Regions from separate parts of the Terrisporobacter glycolicus ATCC 14880 genome, predicted to be linked through region 1. Evidence: predicted binding sites of a transcription regulator. Region 1 holds the regulator's gene; each other region holds the start of a gene.

The links. Region 1 encodes HrcA, which represses chaperone genes, less so after heat shock. Its sites were predicted from a motif close to TTAGCACTCNNNNNNNNNGAGTGCTAA; they were not measured.
Region 2: the regulator HrcA is predicted to act here: its motif matches at 1,688-1,714, upstream of htpG (molecular chaperone HtpG).
Region 3: the regulator HrcA is predicted to act here: its motif matches at 3,267-3,293, upstream of TEGL_RS18785 (co-chaperone GroES).

The regions. Positions count from the first base shown of each region.
Region 1 is NZ_CP117523.1:3,259,868-3,265,761, forward strand. Features, by position in the region: gene dnaJ (molecular chaperone DnaJ) at 1-773, opposite strand, end outside; gene dnaK (molecular chaperone DnaK) at 906-2,735, opposite strand; gene grpE (nucleotide exchange factor GrpE) at 2,793-3,392, opposite strand; gene hrcA (heat-inducible transcriptional repressor HrcA) at 3,410-4,441, opposite strand; gene hemW (radical SAM family heme chaperone HemW) at 4,557-5,681, opposite strand; gene TEGL_RS16035 (gamma-glutamyltransferase) at 5,828-5,894, opposite strand, start outside.
Region 2 is NZ_CP117523.1:3,838,070-3,843,963, reverse strand. Features, by position in the region: gene TEGL_RS18655 (ABC transporter permease subunit) at 1-896, shown strand, start outside; gene TEGL_RS18650 (Hsp20/alpha crystallin family protein) at 1,228-1,665, shown strand; gene htpG (molecular chaperone HtpG) at 1,870-3,738, shown strand; gene TEGL_RS18640 (TetR/AcrR family transcriptional regulator) at 3,866-4,486, opposite strand; gene TEGL_RS18635 (efflux RND transporter permease subunit) at 4,489-5,894, opposite strand, start outside.
Region 3 is NZ_CP117523.1:3,873,913-3,879,806, reverse strand. Features, by position in the region: gene TEGL_RS18800 (LicD family protein) at 1-643, shown strand, start outside; gene TEGL_RS18795 (ABC transporter permease) at 1,589-2,371, shown strand; gene TEGL_RS18790 (ABC transporter ATP-binding protein) at 2,371-3,105, shown strand; gene TEGL_RS18785 (co-chaperone GroES) at 3,347-3,631, shown strand; gene groL (chaperonin GroEL) at 3,651-5,276, shown strand; gene larB (nickel pincer cofactor biosynthesis protein LarB) at 5,510-5,894, shown strand, end outside.

The sequences.
Region 1 (5,894 bases):
TATAAATCTCCTCTTGGTCCGCCTCTAGTTCCAAGTTCACCTTGACCAGAAAGTTTAATCATTTGGCCTTCATCTATACCTGCTGGCACATCAACTTCTATAGTCTTAGTTTTTCTTATACTTCCTTTTCCATGGCATTTACTACATGGAGAATCGATAACTTCTCCTTCACCGTTACATGTAGAACATGTTCTCGTGCTTGCTATATTACCGAAAGGAGTTCTTTGAACTGATTGTACTTGACCGCTACCATTACAAGTAGGACAAGTTTTCTTTGAAGTTCCTGGTTTTGCGCCACTTCCATGACATTCATCGCATTCTTCACTTCTATTAATTTTAACTTGAACTTTTTTACCAAAAGCAGCATCCTCGAAAGATATATTTATTCTTTGTCTTATATCAGCTCCACGTTCAGGCCCTCTTCTTCTTTGTCTTCCACCACCGAAGCCTCCGCCAAACATATCGCCAAATATATCTCCAAATATATCATCAAATCCACCAAATCCTTGACCGCCGAAACCTCCGTCACCACCAAATCCTTGGCCATTTACACCTTCATGACCAAATTGATCATAATTTTTCCTCTTAGTTTCATCTGATAATACTTCATAAGCTTCATTTATCTCTTTAAATTTTTCTTCCGCTTCTTTGTCACCTGGGTTTTTATCTGGATGATATTTCATTGCTAATTTTCTATAAGCCTTCTTTATCTCCGTTGCATCCGCACTTTTGCCCACGCCTAAGACATCATAGTAGTCTCTTTTAGTACTCAAGTTTTGTCACCACCTTTATATTACAAAACAATAGCTTGTAGAATATTAAACTACAAGCTATTATTAATTGTTTTAAACAGATTAATATCCTTAATTTATTATACACAATCTGTATGTTTTTGCAATTAAATCTTATACTTCTTTAAAGTCTGCATCTACTACATCATCATTTGATTGATTTTCTTGTGTTTGTTCTCCACCTTGAGCTGCTTGTTCAGCTTGAGCTTGTTGATACATTTGCTCAGAAACTTTGTGGAATTTATTCATTACTTCATCTATTGCTGCTTTTATTTCTTCAGCTGTAGAAGCTTCTTTATCTTTTACTTCTTTTAATGAAGCAATAGCAGCTTCTATTGCAGATTTATCATCAGCATTTACTTTATCACCAAGTTCGTTTAAAGTTTTTTCTGTTTGATATATAGTTGAATCAGCTTGGTTAAGAGCTTCTATTCTATCTTTTTTAGCTTTATCAGCTTCAGCATTCATTTCAGCTTCTTTAACTTTTCTTTCTATTTCATCTTCACTTAAATTAGTTCCTGAAGTTATAGTAACTTTTTGTTCTTTTCCAGTTCCTAAATCTTTAGCTGTAACGTGAACTATACCGTTAGCATCTATATCGAAAGTAACTTCTATTTGAGGTATTCCTCTTGGTGCTGGTGGTATTTCAGATAATTGGAATCTACCTAAAGTAGTATTGTCGAAAGACATACTTCTTTCACCTTGAAGAACATGTATATCAACAGCAGTTTGGTTATCTGAAGCAGTTGAGAATACTTGTGATTTTTTAGTTGGTATAGTAGTATTTCTTTCTATTATCTTAGTCATTACGTTACCCATAGTTTCTATTCCTAGAGATAATGGAGTTACGTCTAATAATAATAAGTCATTAACTTCACCAGTTAATACACCAGCTTGTATAGCAGCACCAGCAGCAACACATTCATCTGGGTTTATACCTTTGTGAGGTTCTTTTCCTATGAATTTCTTAACAGCATCTTGAACAGCTGGTATTCTTGTAGATCCACCTACTAATAATACATCGTCTATTTCTGATACAGAAAGTCCAGCATCAGATAAAGCTCTCTTAGTTGGTTCCATAGTTCTTTCTACTAAATCATGAGTTAATTCATCAAATTTAGCTCTTGATAAATCTATATTCATATGCTTTGGTCCACTTGCAGTAGCTGTTATGAATGGTAAGTTTATGTTTGTTGTCATTGTTGAAGATAATTCTTTTTTAGCTTTTTCAGCAGCTTCTTTTAATCTTTGAAGAGCCATATTGTCTTGTCTTAAGTCAACACCTTCAGCTTTTTTAAATTCCTCAGCTAAGTAATCTATTATAACTTTATCAAAGTCATCTCCACCTAATCTGTTGTTACCAGCAGTAGCTAAAACTTCGAAAGTACCATCACCTATTTCAAGTATAGATACGTCGAAAGTACCTCCACCTAAATCGAATACTAATATTTTCTTATCTTGATCTAATTTATCCATACCGTATGCAAGAGCTGCTGCAGTTGGTTCGTTTATTATTCTCTTAACTTCTAATCCTGCTATTCTACCTGCATCTTTAGTTGCTTGTCTTTGAGCATCTGTAAAGTAAGCTGGAACTGTTATAACAGCTTCTTTAACTGGTTGACCTAAGTAACTTTCAGCATCAGCTTTTAATTTTTGAAGTGTTATAGCTGATATTTCTTGTGGTGTATATGATTTTCCTTCTATATTAACCTTGTAATCTGTACCCATATGAGTTTTTATAGATATTACTGTATTATCAGCATTTGTCACTGCTTGTCTTTTTGCAGGTTCTCCTACTATTCTTTCTCCATCTTTTGTAAAAGCAACTACAGATGGAGTAGTTCTCATACCTTCGCTATTTGCTATTATTTGTGGTTCTCCATTTTCTAAAACAGCAACACATGAGTTTGTTGTTCCTAAATCTATTCCTATTACTTTTGACATAATTCATTTCCTCCTTAATTCTTCATCTATTTAAATTTTAATAATTTGTTATTTTAATTAACAAGAAACTTTAACCATTGTAGGTCTTATTATTTTTGTATTTAACTTATAACCTTTTTGTAGTACCATCACAACTTTGTTTGGTTCTACTCCTTCTACACTTTCTTGCATTACAGCTAAATGTAAATTTGGGTCAAAATCTTCATTTAATGCATTAATTTCTTCAACCTCAAATTTTTGTAAACAGTCTATTAACTGTTTATGTACAAGTTCAATACCTTTGTACATGTCATCTTCTTTATCTGCACAAGCATCCATAGCTCTTTCCATGCTATCAATAACAGGTATTAATTCTGTAATTATTTTTTCATTGGCAAATATACCTATAGTTTGCTTTTCTTCTTGAGTTCTTCTCATATAATTAGAATATTCAGCTTGAAGTCTTTTATATTTGTCTTCTTTTTCTTCTACTTGTTTTTCAAGTTCTTCTATTTTGTCATTTATTTTTTTTTCTTCTAACTTAGAGTTTATATCTGTTACATTCTCTTCACACGTAGTTTCTGCTTCTACATTTTCTTCAGATGTTTGCGCTACTTCCTCTTCATTAGAAGTGCAATTTTCTTGTATTTTTTCATCCTGATTCATGTTATTTTCCAAGATTTACACCCCTCAGCTTAAAATTTATTTGATTTATTATTTAATAATATATTCATATAATTTATTATAGAATATATTCTAGAATAATCCATTCTTGTTGGTCCTATAAAACTTATACGCCCAATCAAATCATTATCTACTTTATAGGTGGCTGTTACAACGCTACATTCTTGAGCTTGTTCACAATCATTATCACTACCAATAATAATTGTAGCATTATCTTTTAATATACCCTTTGACTTAACAATTTTTGCAATTGTTTCTTTTGTCCCTAACATATCTAAAAAGGACCTAGCCTTTAATACATCATTAAATTCTGGATAATTAAAAATATTAGTGGCTCCATTTAAAGTCATTGAAAGCTCTTCTTCAGTAGGATTTGTATTTAACAGATTAACTAATTGGTCTATTATAGATGAATATTCTCCAATTTCATATTTTATATATGCTATTAATCTATCATCTATTTCTGTTATAGTTTTGCCAGAAAGCTTTCTAGTTAAGTTATCAGAAATCAAATTCAACTTAGCTTGATCTAAATCAATTTTAGCACTTAAGCTGGATTTTTTTATATCGCCTTTTTCTGTAACTACTATTAATAAAATTTCACTTTCATGCATTCTGACCAATTGAATATGTTTAATTTCACTTAAAGTAGCCAAATGTTTTGTCATTGCAACTGTAGTATAATTAGTAAGTTGAGATAACATTTTTGATGTTTCATGTATTAGGTCTTGAATATGATTCATATTACCATCTACACATCTTTCAATTATCTCTTTATCACTATCACTAAGTTCTATAGTGTTCATAAGAGAATTTACGTATAGCTTATAGCCCTTTTCTGTTGGAACTCTTCCTGCAGATGTATAAGGTTGAACTAAGTATCCTAGTTCTTCTAAGTCGGCCATTTCATTTCTAATAGTTGCTGCACTAACACCAAGGTTATATTTTTTTGATATTGTTCTAGACCCTACAGCTTCAGCTGTTTCTATATAATCTTTAACTATTGCTTTGAGGATATTCATTTTTCTTTCATTCAATTCCATTTTCAAATACCTCCTTCGCTGTTAGCACTCACTAAATTTGAGTGCTAAAAAGATTATATATATTATATACCACGTTAATTTTTCATTGTCAATAGGTTTTAAATAATTTGTTTTCTTATTTTATAAATTCAACAAAAACACTGTTAGATATTTCTCTACCTTTTTGAGTCAATATCATACCTTCATCGCTAATTTTAATTAATTTCATTTTTTTCAACTTATTAATTTCTTTTTCATATACTTCTTCAAAATGAATATTATATTTTTTATAAAAATCTTTAAATTTTATGCCTTCATTCATTCTTAAACCTAAAAATATACTTTCCTCTATTTTATCTTTAATACTTAATTTTTCTTCCCACTCTATGGGTTTTTTACCAGCATTTATTGTATTTTCATATTTATTTAGCTCACACAAATTATTATATCTTGTTTCATTTAAAAAACCCGATGCTGAGGCACCTAATCCAATGTAATTTTGACACTTCCAATATAAAATATTGTGCTTACATTCAAATCCTTTTTTTGAATAATTGGATATTTCATATTGATTATACCCATGTGATTTCAAATAATTTATCGTATATTCATACATTTCAATATCTGTATCTTCATCTAACAACTTAAATTCTTTTCTTTCATACATTTTAAATAATTCTGTACCTTCTTCTAGAATTAAAGAATATGCAGAAATATGAGTAGGATTCAATTTTACAATTTTTTCTAGGGATTCTATCCAATCCTTTTTGCTTTGATTCGGAAGAGCGTACATAAGATCAATATTTATATTTTCAAAGCCAACTTCTTTAGCTTGATAGTAATTTTCTTCAAATTCTTCATATGTATGTATTCTTCCTATATATTCTAAGTGGTTATTTTGCACTGCTTGTAAACCAATACTTAATCTAGTTACACCACATTCTTTCATTGTTTTTAATTTATTTAAAGTTAGTGTACCAGGATTACATTCCATGGTTATTTCTGCATTATTTTTTATACTAAAATTATTTTTTACATTATCAAACAAAAACTTAATTTCACCTTGATTTAATATACTAGGTGTTCCTCCTCCAATAAATATTGTATCTATTTCTCTTACTTCTTCTTTATAAAATTTCATTTCTTTTTGTAAAGCACTTAAATATTTTCTTTTTTCATCCAAGTTTAATTTATATGAATTAAAATCACAATATTTACACTTTGATATACAAAAAGGAATGTGTATGTATAAACCTAACATATGTTTTCTCCTTATATAATTTTTCTAGCTACTATATTATTACCCACTCATATCTTTGATTATTTTATATTTTGTTATTTGTGTGCACAAAAATATCCTACATGACAGATTTTAAAGTCTATCATATAGGATATATACATTTAAATTTATTTATTACTTATAGATACTTTTCCTGGTCTTCGTATATCAGAAGCTCCTATATATTTACCATTT
Region 2 (5,894 bases), 580 kb from region 1:
TTACTAAAAAAGAAATTGTTTATATGAATTATCTATACGATACAATGAGACCGCCATATTCCGCATATATAATAAATAACAAACTCTATACAGTAGATGAAATGAAAGATGAAATGAATAAATTAAAAAATGAAAATAAAACAGATACATATGAATATAAAAATCTTAATTTTATATATAAAAAAGTGAAGAATGTAGAAGAATCAAAATTTTATTTTTCTCATGGGTGGTTAAAAACTGCAGATTTTAGATCAATAGCAACATTGATAACAACGCTAATAGCAGTAGGATTAGCAGCAATATTTAGTGATGAATATCAAAGCAATAGTGCACAAATAATGTTAAGTTGTAAATATGGAAAGAATAAGATGGTTTTATCTAAGATGATAACCGGTTTAATATTCACAGCAACAATATTTATTATAATCAATGTTGTACATATGATTGGAGCCTTAATATATGATTTTAGAGGGTGGAATGCACCTTTAGAGTTATTCAAATACTATGCAAATACACCTTTCGACATGAGAGTTATTGATTTTTATATAACAGGATTAGGAATCAGTTTTATAGGCGCAATATTATATTCTTTAGTAACTATGTTAATGTCATTATTAGTAAAAAATAATATGATAGCTCTATTATTAAGTTTAGGTTTGTACTATATTCCAGCATTTTTTGGAAATTTCATCCCAATGGATTCAGTAGGAAGGGTATTTAGGGAAATAAACTTAGCAGAAGCTATTAAAATAGAAGGTATGTTTGTAAATCCTAGTACTTATAATATTCTGGGAACACCCGTATTATATTCAACTTTATTAATAAGTCTATTAGTTGTATTTATGCCAATTGTAATGTCTTTAATAAGATATTTTGGAAAAAGACAAACTATATAACTAACAAGTTATAAGATGATAAAAAATAGAGCAGTAGCAGACAAGTTATTGCTCTTTTTTATAAAAATAAATTATGAGTTATTAATAAAAGTCTATTTATATATAGGCTTATTTTTGAGCACATTTTTTATATGACAATTAATATAATAACCATTGTAAAAAAATTAAAAAAATTAGCACTCGATACTTGACAGTGCTAACAAAATGATTATAATAATAAGTAAGAAAACAAACAAAGAACAAATCATAGTAAATAAAAAATAATATTAAAATTTAAACTTATCTTTTTACTTAAGCAAAGTAATGAGATAAATGTAAGGAGGAATTGATTATGAAATTAGTACCAATGAATAACAATTTAGGATTTAGTTTATTTGATAATATGTTTGATGACATGTTCAAAGATCCATTCTTTACAAATAGTAGCACTACAAAACTTATGAAAACAGATATACAAGAAAAAGATAATAACTATATACTTGACATGGATTTACCAGGATATGATAAATCTGATATAAAAGCTCAACTTAAAGATGGATATTTGACAATAACAGCACAAAAGAATACCTCAAAAGAAGATAAAGATGAAAAAGGAAACTATATAAGAAGAGAAAGATATTGTGGAAAATGTTCAAGAAGTTTTTATGTAGGAGAAAATTTAAAAGAAGAAGATATAAAAGCAAGTTTTAACAATGGAATATTGAAACTTACATTCCCTAAAGAGGTAGGAAAAAAAGAAGAAGAGATAAAATATATTACTATTGATTAGAAATAAAAAATTTTAATTTTTATTAGCACTCAATACTTGACAGTGCTAATAAAAAGATTTTATAATTAAAATGGGAATAAATAGTAAGTATGCTAAAATTAAATTAAAGCCCTTAAAATGCAAGGTTATTTATTCCCCTACCTTGCATTTTGTGATTTGAAAATAATTAAAATTTATAAAGGTATAAGTTTAAGGAGGATAAACATGGAAATAACAAAAGGTAGTATTTCAATTGATACAGAAAATATTTTTCCAATAATTAAGAAATGGTTATACTCAGATAAAGACATTTTTATAAGAGAATTAATAAGTAATGGTTGCGATGCTGTAAGCAAATATAAACGACTTGTTTCCCTTGGTGAAGTTAAAAATTCTCAAGATGAAGAATACAAAATTACAGTATCAGTAAGTAAGAATAATAAAACTATAAAATTCAGCGACAATGGTATAGGAATGACGGCAGAAGAAGTAGACAAATACATAAATCAAGTTGCTTTTTCTGGTGCAGAAGACTTCTTCAATAAGTATAAAGATAGAATGGAAGAAACTGATATTATAGGTCACTTCGGATTAGGATTTTATTCAGCATTTATGGTATCTAAAAAGGTTGAAATAGATACATTATCTTTCCAAGAGGGAGCAGACCCTGTAAGATGGATATCAGAAGGTGGAACTGAATTTGAAATAAGTCCATCAGGAACAAGAGCTACAAGAGGAACTACAATAACATTATTCTTAGCTGAAGATAGTGAAGAATTTTTAAATGAATATGAAGTAAGAAGTATAATAAACAAATACTGCTCTTTCTTACCTGTTGAAATATATGTGGAAGATGAAGATGCAGAAGTTAAAGAAGATGAAGAAAAAGTTGAACCAACACCATTAAATGATACTAATCCATTATGGTTAAAATCACCTAAAGATTGTACAGATGAAGAATATAAAGAATTCTACAGAAAAGTATTTAATGTATTTGATGAACCATTATTCTGGATTCATTTAAATGTGGATTATCCGTTTAACTTAAAAGGAATTCTTTACTTCCCTAAATTAAATAATGAGTTTGAACTAGTAGAAGGTAAGGTAAAACTTTATAACAATCAAGTATTCGTAGCAGATAATATAAAAGAAGTTATACCAGAATTCTTATTATTACTAAAAGGTGTAATAGACTGTCCAGACTTACCACTAAATGTGTCTAGAAGTTTCTTACAAAATGACAGAGATGTAAGCAAAATATCTAAACATATAGTTAAAAAGGTTGCAGATAAGCTTAAATCTTTATGCAAAAATAATAGGGAAGAATATGAAAAATTCTGGGATGATATACAAATATTCATCAAGTTTGGTTGCTTAAAAGATGAAGGTTTCTATGACAAGGTAAAAGATTATATCTTATATAAAGATATAGATGGAAAATATATTACATTAACAGATTACTTAGAGGCAGCAAAAGAAAAACATGAAAACAAAGTTTTCTATGTAAATAATCTGGATCAACAATCTCAATATGTTAAACTATTTAAAGATTATGGATTAAATGCAGTTGTACTAGATAGCACAATAGACAACAACTTTATTTCGTTTATAGAATACAAAGAAATGGGAACTAAGTTTAATAGAATAGACTCAGATTTATCAGACGTACTAAAAGACAAAGATAGTGAAGAAAATAAAGAAGAAGATGAAAAAATAACTTCATTATTCAAGTCTGTTATAAATGAAAGAGTAGAAAAATATTCAGTGGAAAGCCTTAAAAATGAAGAAACACCAGCTATGATTTTAGTATCAGAAGAATCTAGAAGAATGATGGAAATGCAATCTAGATTTGCTGGAATGAACTTTGGTATGGATTTAAAAGAAGAAAAAACTTTAGTTATAAATAAGAGTAACCCATTAGTAAAAAAATTAGTGTCACTAAAAGACAATGAAGATAAAAAAGAAGAAATAGATGTGATTTGTAATCAAATAGTAGATTTAGCTCTACTTGCTAATAAAGAATTAAATGCAGAAGAACTAGATTTATTTATAAAAAGAAGTAATTCTTTAATGAGTAAAGTGATAGCTTTATAAATCATTATTAATATAAAATGTAAAAAACTCCCTCTTAGTGTTTTAAGAGGGAGTTTTTTAGCAACGAAGTTGCCTGAAGAGATATCGAAGGCATCTCGTTGGCGACATGAGCGAATCAAATTTTTTATTAAGCTAATGATTTTAATATCATAGTATAAGCAAAATTCTTTTGCGTATTAATAGAATCATCATCACTTAAATTAATTTGTTGAAAGTGATTAGCATTGATTTTATTTATAATACCCATGGAAGAACTTATAAGTACATATCTTTGATAATCTCTGCTTAAATCCTTATTAATAATATTTTCATCTATTCCAGTATTAATTACATAATCCAATAAATTATAAAGTTGAGTTTTCAACTCTAAAATTTCCTCAAAATCTTCTTGCAGTATACTATTTAACTCTTTTGGAATAACTTGATTATATAATATTCTTAAAGAGGGAAAGATGAATTTTCCGCTGCTAATGCTGTAATGAAATAAATGGTTACACTGCTCTTTAAAAGTAGAGACTTCTTTTATAGCTTCTATAGTATTTATAATATCTATTTTAAAATTATAAATTATTGATCTTGCTATAATTTCATCCTTACTTTTAAAATATTCATAAATTGTACCTTTTCCAATTCCAGCAGCTTTTGCAATATCAGACACCTTAATATTTTCAATATTACTGTTATCAGTGATTATTTTTTTAAAACCATCAAATATTAGCAATTCTTTTTCTGCATATTTTCTGCTCATATTTAGTCCTCCTCATCGATAATTATCTGTCTTAATTCTTTGCGACGATGGAATATATCGTATAAAGTAGGAACAACAAATAATGTTAATAGGGTAGCATAGGCTAAACCGCCGATAGTTACTATCGCTAAAGCTTGAGACATTTCAGCGCCCATGCCAACACCAAGGGCCATTGTAGACATGGCAAGTATTGTTGTTAAAGCAGTCATGAGTATAGGCCTCATACGAGTACGTCCAGCCTCTATAAGAGCTTCTTTTTTATTTAATCCACTTATACGCAATTGATTCACATAATCCACAAAAACTATACCGTTATTAACAACTACACCAGCAAGAACTAAAAATCCTAGCATGGATATAACGCTTAATTCTTGGCCAGTTATAATTAATGCTAGTAAACCACCAGTAAATGCAAGAGGTATAGTAAACATTACTATAAATGGCGACAATAATGATTGGAATTGTGCGACCATTATTAAGTAAATAAATGCTATGGCAAGAGCAATCATTTTAATTAAATCACTAATCGCTTGATTAATAGATTCAGTTTCACCACCCATTTTTATTTCATAGCCAGTAGGCGATTTATAATCATCTAATTTTGATTGAACTTCCTTACTTACTAAACCAATATTGTGTTTAGAATCAATACCAGCTGTTACGGATATATACCTAGTTTGATTATCGTGATTTATAGATGTAGGAGTATCAGTCATTTCTATAGATGAAATATCTTTTAGCTTTACTGAAACAGATTCAGTTCCTTTTGTTCCTGTGATTTCAACATTTTTTAATTTATCCAAATTTGAAGTATTATTATTAACAATAATTACTGGATAGTCTTCAGAATTTATTGTTAAAGTAGTTGAAGTAGTTTCTGTTGATAATTTTGCGGAAACTTGCTGGAATACTTGAGCCACTGTTAATCCATACTTCATAGCTTTATTTTTGTTGATTACAATTTTCTCTTCCTTAGTAGTTACACCCATACCACCATTTATGTCAGTAGTACCTTCTATCTTGGATAGCATACCTACCAAATCATCAGAAATTTTCTTAAGCTCATCTAAATCGTCACCTTTAACAATTATTTGTAACCCAGATTCTCCTAAAGAAGAGGTATCCATAGATGAAGACGAGACTGTGACTTCACAGTTAAGAGATTTTGTTTTTTCTTTTATTTCTTCTGAAATCTCATCATTTGTTTTCTTTTTATCATCTTTTAAAATAACGTAAGCAGACATATTATTAGGGTTATTTGAAGAAGTACCAAATGACATGGTACCAGATGAATTCATGGCTCCAATGCCTTTTACATCCTTAATTGTTAAAACTTGTTGCACTACTTGATCAGTAATATGTCGAGCTTCATCTTTTGGAAGAACGCTATCTAAATTAATAGTTGCCA
Region 3 (5,894 bases), 610 kb from region 1:
TGAATTGCCTTCAAATTTATTTGTTCAAAATCCTAGAACTGAAGAATTAAACCATCATGTATTTACAAAGATAAGAATGGATAATACACTATTTGCAACTAGACATACAGGTAAATTTATGAAAATGCATAATGGTATTTTTATAGATATATTATCGCAAGATAATACATCAAATAATAAATTTATTCAGAACTTGCATATATATGCTACTTTAATTACAAGGTCAATGGTATTCAATAAATGGGCTAATAAAAAAATGAAAACAGGTGGAAAACATCCTGTGTTGTGTAAAATAGGAAATTTTATGAAGAATAAATGTTCATATAAATTTTTAGAGTATTTACAAGATAATATTATAACTTTATTCAAAAATAGTAAAAAAGCAGAGTACTTATATGATGGAATGGGAAGAAATTTAAGAAGAGGAGTATTCCCAAAAGAATGGTTAGATGAAGTTATTTATGTAGATTTTGAAGGATATAAACTACCTGTACCAAAACACTATGATGAATATCTTACATATTTATATGGAGATTATATGCAAATGATTCCTGTTAGCCAAAGAAGAACAAGTCACAGCATAGTACTTATGGATTTAGGTGAATATACAAACTTTAAACTTATTAATGAAAATGTAGATTAAGAAATACATTACAAGGATAAAATATTTCTATATATTCAGATGAAAATAAATGATAGAATCTTAAATAAAAAGATAAATCTAAGCAGTAGAAAATTAATTGGCTGGATTTATCTTTTTATTTAATTATTTAGATAAAAATGGTTTGAAATTAATATATATTCCTAAATTCGCCAATAAAGTGATTATAATTTAATGAAAAGAAGCTGTTAAATTGTAAAAGTGGAGATTATATAACTTATATTTTGACAGTTATTTTTATGGTTTTTGTTTTATAGAATATATCAGAATACAGTTGTTGTTTTAGTTGTATAGATAAAATATAATGTAACAAAGTGATGGTATAGCAATGTAAGTATGTAATTAATATATAGAAAAAAACAGGACTAAGAAGTAGAGGTATAAATTTATGCTAAAACTAACTAGTCTACCAATATATAATAGATTAACAATTAACAACAAAAACAAATTTTAATCGCTATATCATGAAAAAGTGAGTATTTATTGCTATTGAAGAAAAAGAAGAAATAAAGCTTTATTACTCGGTGTCTAATTATACAGAGTGATTTAAAATGTATAATAAATTAATAGAAAATACCTACGGAGCACGGTTTAAATGCAAATAACTATTAAGTACTAGTTGGATTTTGTATAGATGAAAAAATCTATATTTTGTTATCAAAATCCTGAATTGTTATCATGCTATAAAAAAAGCGGATTTTCATATAATAAGGTGAATTTTGGAAAAATATGTTATAATAATAGTTGCCTGGTTGATGAATTATTTATAAATATGAAAAAATTATAAAATTGAATTACTATATAAAAATAGCTAATGATTTATTTGAATTTAGTGATTATAACGGTTGTAAAAGAATTTATAATGATTTAAAGAATTATCAAAAAGGAATTTAGACAAAGATATATTTGTTAGAGGAGAGAAAAAATATGGGACGATTTATTAATGATGTTAAAAAATATTATAATTATACTATTTATTCAGCTAAATCAGAACTTAAAGCAGAAGTATCAAATTCATATCTAAACTGGGTTTGGTGGGTATTAGAGCCTTTGTGTTTTATGATGATTTATGCTTTTATATTTGGCGTTGTATTTAATTCTAAAGAAGAACATTTTTTAGTGTTTATATTTGTTGGTATAACAGCCTGGGATTTCTTTAATAGAAATATGAAACAAAGTATTACAATGGTTAAGAAAAATAAGGCGATAGTATCTAAAGTATATATACCTAAATTTATACTTATACTTTCAAAAATGTGTGTAAATGGGTTTAAAATGTGTATTTCACTGGGAATTGTAATTATTATGATGATTATAAGTAAGGTTGAAATAACACCAAATGTATTGTACTTTATACCTATAATGATGACTCTTTTAATAATTAATTTTGCTTTTATGACTATATTATTACATTTTGGGGTATTCGTAGAAGATCTGTCTAATGTAGTAAACATTGTATTAAGGGCAGTATTTTATATGACTGGGATTTTCTATTCAATAGAATCTCGAATTGATTCTCCCTATTCAGATATATTATTAAAATGTAACCCAATAGCATTTATACTATCTTCATTAAGAAAATGCTTGCTATATGGAGAAACTCCATCAAGAAAGTTATTGCTACTTTGGATGATTATAGGAATAATAATATCAGTAATAGGAGTAAAAACAATATACAAAAACGAAAATAGTTATGTGAAGGTGATATAATGTCAGAAAAATCAATAGCCATAGAAGTGAATGATTTAAGTATTACATATAAAAGTTTAAAAGCTTATTCAATAAAAAGAAATTTATTAAAACTAAAAAAAGTAGATGTGAAGAAATTTAAAGCAGTAAATGATGTTTCTTTTAAAGTTGAGGAAGGTCATATATTAGGAATAATAGGTAAAAATGGAAGTGGTAAATCCACGATGTTAAAAGCACTAGCTGGTATATTCTCTCCAGATGAAGGATCAATCAATTTACATAATAAATCAGTATCACTATTATCAATAGGTGTTGGGTTTAATAAAAGTTTATCAGGAAGAGAAAATATTATGTTATCTGGAATGCTACTTGGATTTTCAGAAGAAGAAATAAAAAGTAAAATGAATGAGATAATAGAGTTTGCGGAACTTGGACAATTTATAGATATGCCTGTAAAAACATATTCTAGTGGTATGTTTTCGAAGCTAGCTTTTTCTATTACGGCTATATTAGAAACAGATATAATGCTTATTGATGAGGTTCTAAGTGTAGGAGACCAAAAGTTTAAAAAGAAAAGTTATGCGAAAATGAAGAGTCTTATTTCTGATAGAAAAAGAACAGTAGTTATAGTTTCTCATAACATTTCTACTTTAAATGAGCTTTGTGATACTGTAATGTGGATGCATGATGGTGTAATTAAAATGATGGGGGAACCTAAGGAAGTTCTCGATCATTATGTGGAATTTATGAAGTAACTAAGTTTACCCTTTCTAATATGAAAGGCGTAAACTTTTTTTATATCATAAAATATAAAATAATATGGTATAAAAACAAAGTTTAATGATAAATATTTATATAGAAATAAAGGTTCAAAAATAGGTTGAAAATTTTATGAAAATGGTTTATTATTATCTTGTTAGCACTCTAAGATATAGAGTGATAAAAATAATAATAACTAAATTTAATAATACAATTCTATTTTAGGAGGGATAAATTATGAAAATAAGACCTTTAGCAGACAGAGTAGTAATCAAAAAAGTTGAAGCAGAAGAGAAAACTGCAAGTGGTATTATTTTACCAGGTTCAGCAAAAGAACAACCACAAATGGCACAAGTTATAGAAGTTGGGCCAGGAGGCTTCGTAGATGGAAGTGAAGTAAAAATGGAAGTTGAAGTTGGAGATAAAGTAATATACTCAAAATATGCAGGGAATGAAGTTAAAATAGACTCAGAAGAATACATAATTTTAAGACAAAGCGATATATTAGCTGTTATTGAGTAAAAATTAGGAGGGTATGAAGATGGCAAAGGATATTAGATTTGCGCAAGATACAAGAAAAGCATTAGAAACTGGTGTAAACAAATTAGCTGATACAGTTAAGGTAACTCTTGGACCAAAGGGAAGAAATGTTATATTAGACAAAATGTTTGGAGTACCTCTAATAACTAATGATGGTGTTACTATAGCAAAAGAAATAGAATTAGAAGATAGATTTGAAAATATGGGTGCACAGCTTGTTAAGCAAGTTGCTACTAAAACAAATGATGTAGCAGGAGACGGTACAACTACTGCTACAGTTTTAGCACAAGCAATAATAAGAGAAGGTTTAAAAAATGTTACTGCTGGAGCTAATCCAATAATACTTAGAAAAGGGATACAAAAATCAGTAGAAGCTTCAGTTGAAGAATTAAAGAAACAATCAAGAACAATAGAAACTCAAGAAGAAATAGCTCAAGTTGGAGCGGTGTCTTCGGGAGATGATGAAATAGGTAAATTAATAGCTGAGGCAATGAAAGTAGTAGGAAAAGAAGGCGTTATAACTGTAGAAGAGTCAAAGACTATGAATACAGAATTAGAAACTGTTGAAGGTATGCAGTTTGATAGAGGATTTGTTTCTGCATACATGGTTACAGATGTAGATAAAATGGAGGCAGTTTTAAATGATCCTTATATATTAATAACTGACAAGAAAATATCTAATATACAAGAATTATTGCCAATACTAAATCAAATAGTGGAACAAGGTAAGAGATTATTAATAATAGCAGAAGATGTGGAAGGTGAAGCATTATCTACATTAGTTCTTAATAAATTAAGAGGAGTTTGTGAAATAGTTGCAGTTAAGGCTCCAGGATTTGGTGATAGAAGAAAAGAAATGCTTCAAGATATAGCTATTCTTACTGGTGGTGTTGTAATATCAGAAGAAGTAGGGTATGACTTAAAAGAAGCTGATTTAGATTTATTAGGTAGAGCTTCATCAGTTAAAGTAGTAAAAGATAGCACTACTATAGTTGGTGGTCATGGAACAAAAGAAGATATACAAAATAGAGTTAATCAAATAAAACATTTAGTAGAAGTTACAACTTCTGATTTTGATAAAGAAAAATTATTAGAAAGATTAGCTAAGTTATCTGGTGGAGTTGCAGTAGTTAAAGTTGGTGCAGCTACAGAAGTAGAAATGAAAGAGAAGAAATTAAGAATAGAAGATGCTTTAAATGCAACTAGAGCTGCTGTTGAAGAAGGTATAGTTGCTGGTGGTGGTACTGCATTAGTTAGTACAATACCAGTTTTAGATAAACTAGTTGAAACTCTTGAAGGAGAAGAGCAACTAGGAGCTAAAATAGTAAGAAAAGCATTAGAAGAACCATTAAGACAAATAGCTATAAATGCTGGTCTTGAAGGTGCAGTAATAGTTCAAAATGTAATAGCAGAAGATCCTGAAATAGGATTTGATGCATTAAACGAAAAATATGTAAACATGATAGAATCTGGTATAGTTGACCCAACTAAAGTTACTAGAAGTGCTCTTCAAAATGCAGCATCTATAGCAGGAGTATTCTTAACAACAGAAGCTGCTGTTGCAGATATTCCAGAAAAAGAAGATAAAGCTGCACCTATGGGAGCAGGAATGCCAGGAATGATGTAATATAATACAATTTAAACAAAGGGGGAACTCATAGAGTTCTCTCTTTTTTATTACAAATATATTTTTAAGCAAAGATAATATAACCACTTTTACGCTTAAGAAAATAGATAGTTTGATTTATATTGTTGGTGATTTATAGAATCAAAAAGTTTTAATTAATAAATAGTTGTGTTTTAAATAAAATATTAAGGTATAATTATATATAAATAAAACAAGAGCAAAAGAGGGGAATTATGGACTTAAAAAAATTATTAAATGATGTTAAGGATAGTAACATAGAAATAGAAGATGCCTTAGAGAAATTAAAAGATTTGCCTTTTGAAGATATAGGATATGCTCATATTGATCATCATAGAAGTATAAGAAATGGATATCCAGAAGTAATATATTGCAAGGGGAAAAGTGATGCTCATATTTTAGGGATTATAGAAAGAATGAACGAAAAAGGTAGTAATATTCTTGGAACAAGATGCGAAAAGACTACTTATGATAAAATCATTAAAATATATCCTAATGCAGAATATGATGAATTATCAAAGATATTAAGAATAAAAAATGAAGAAATAAAAGATCAGGGTAAAGGAACTATTTTAATTGTGACAGGAGGTACATCTGACA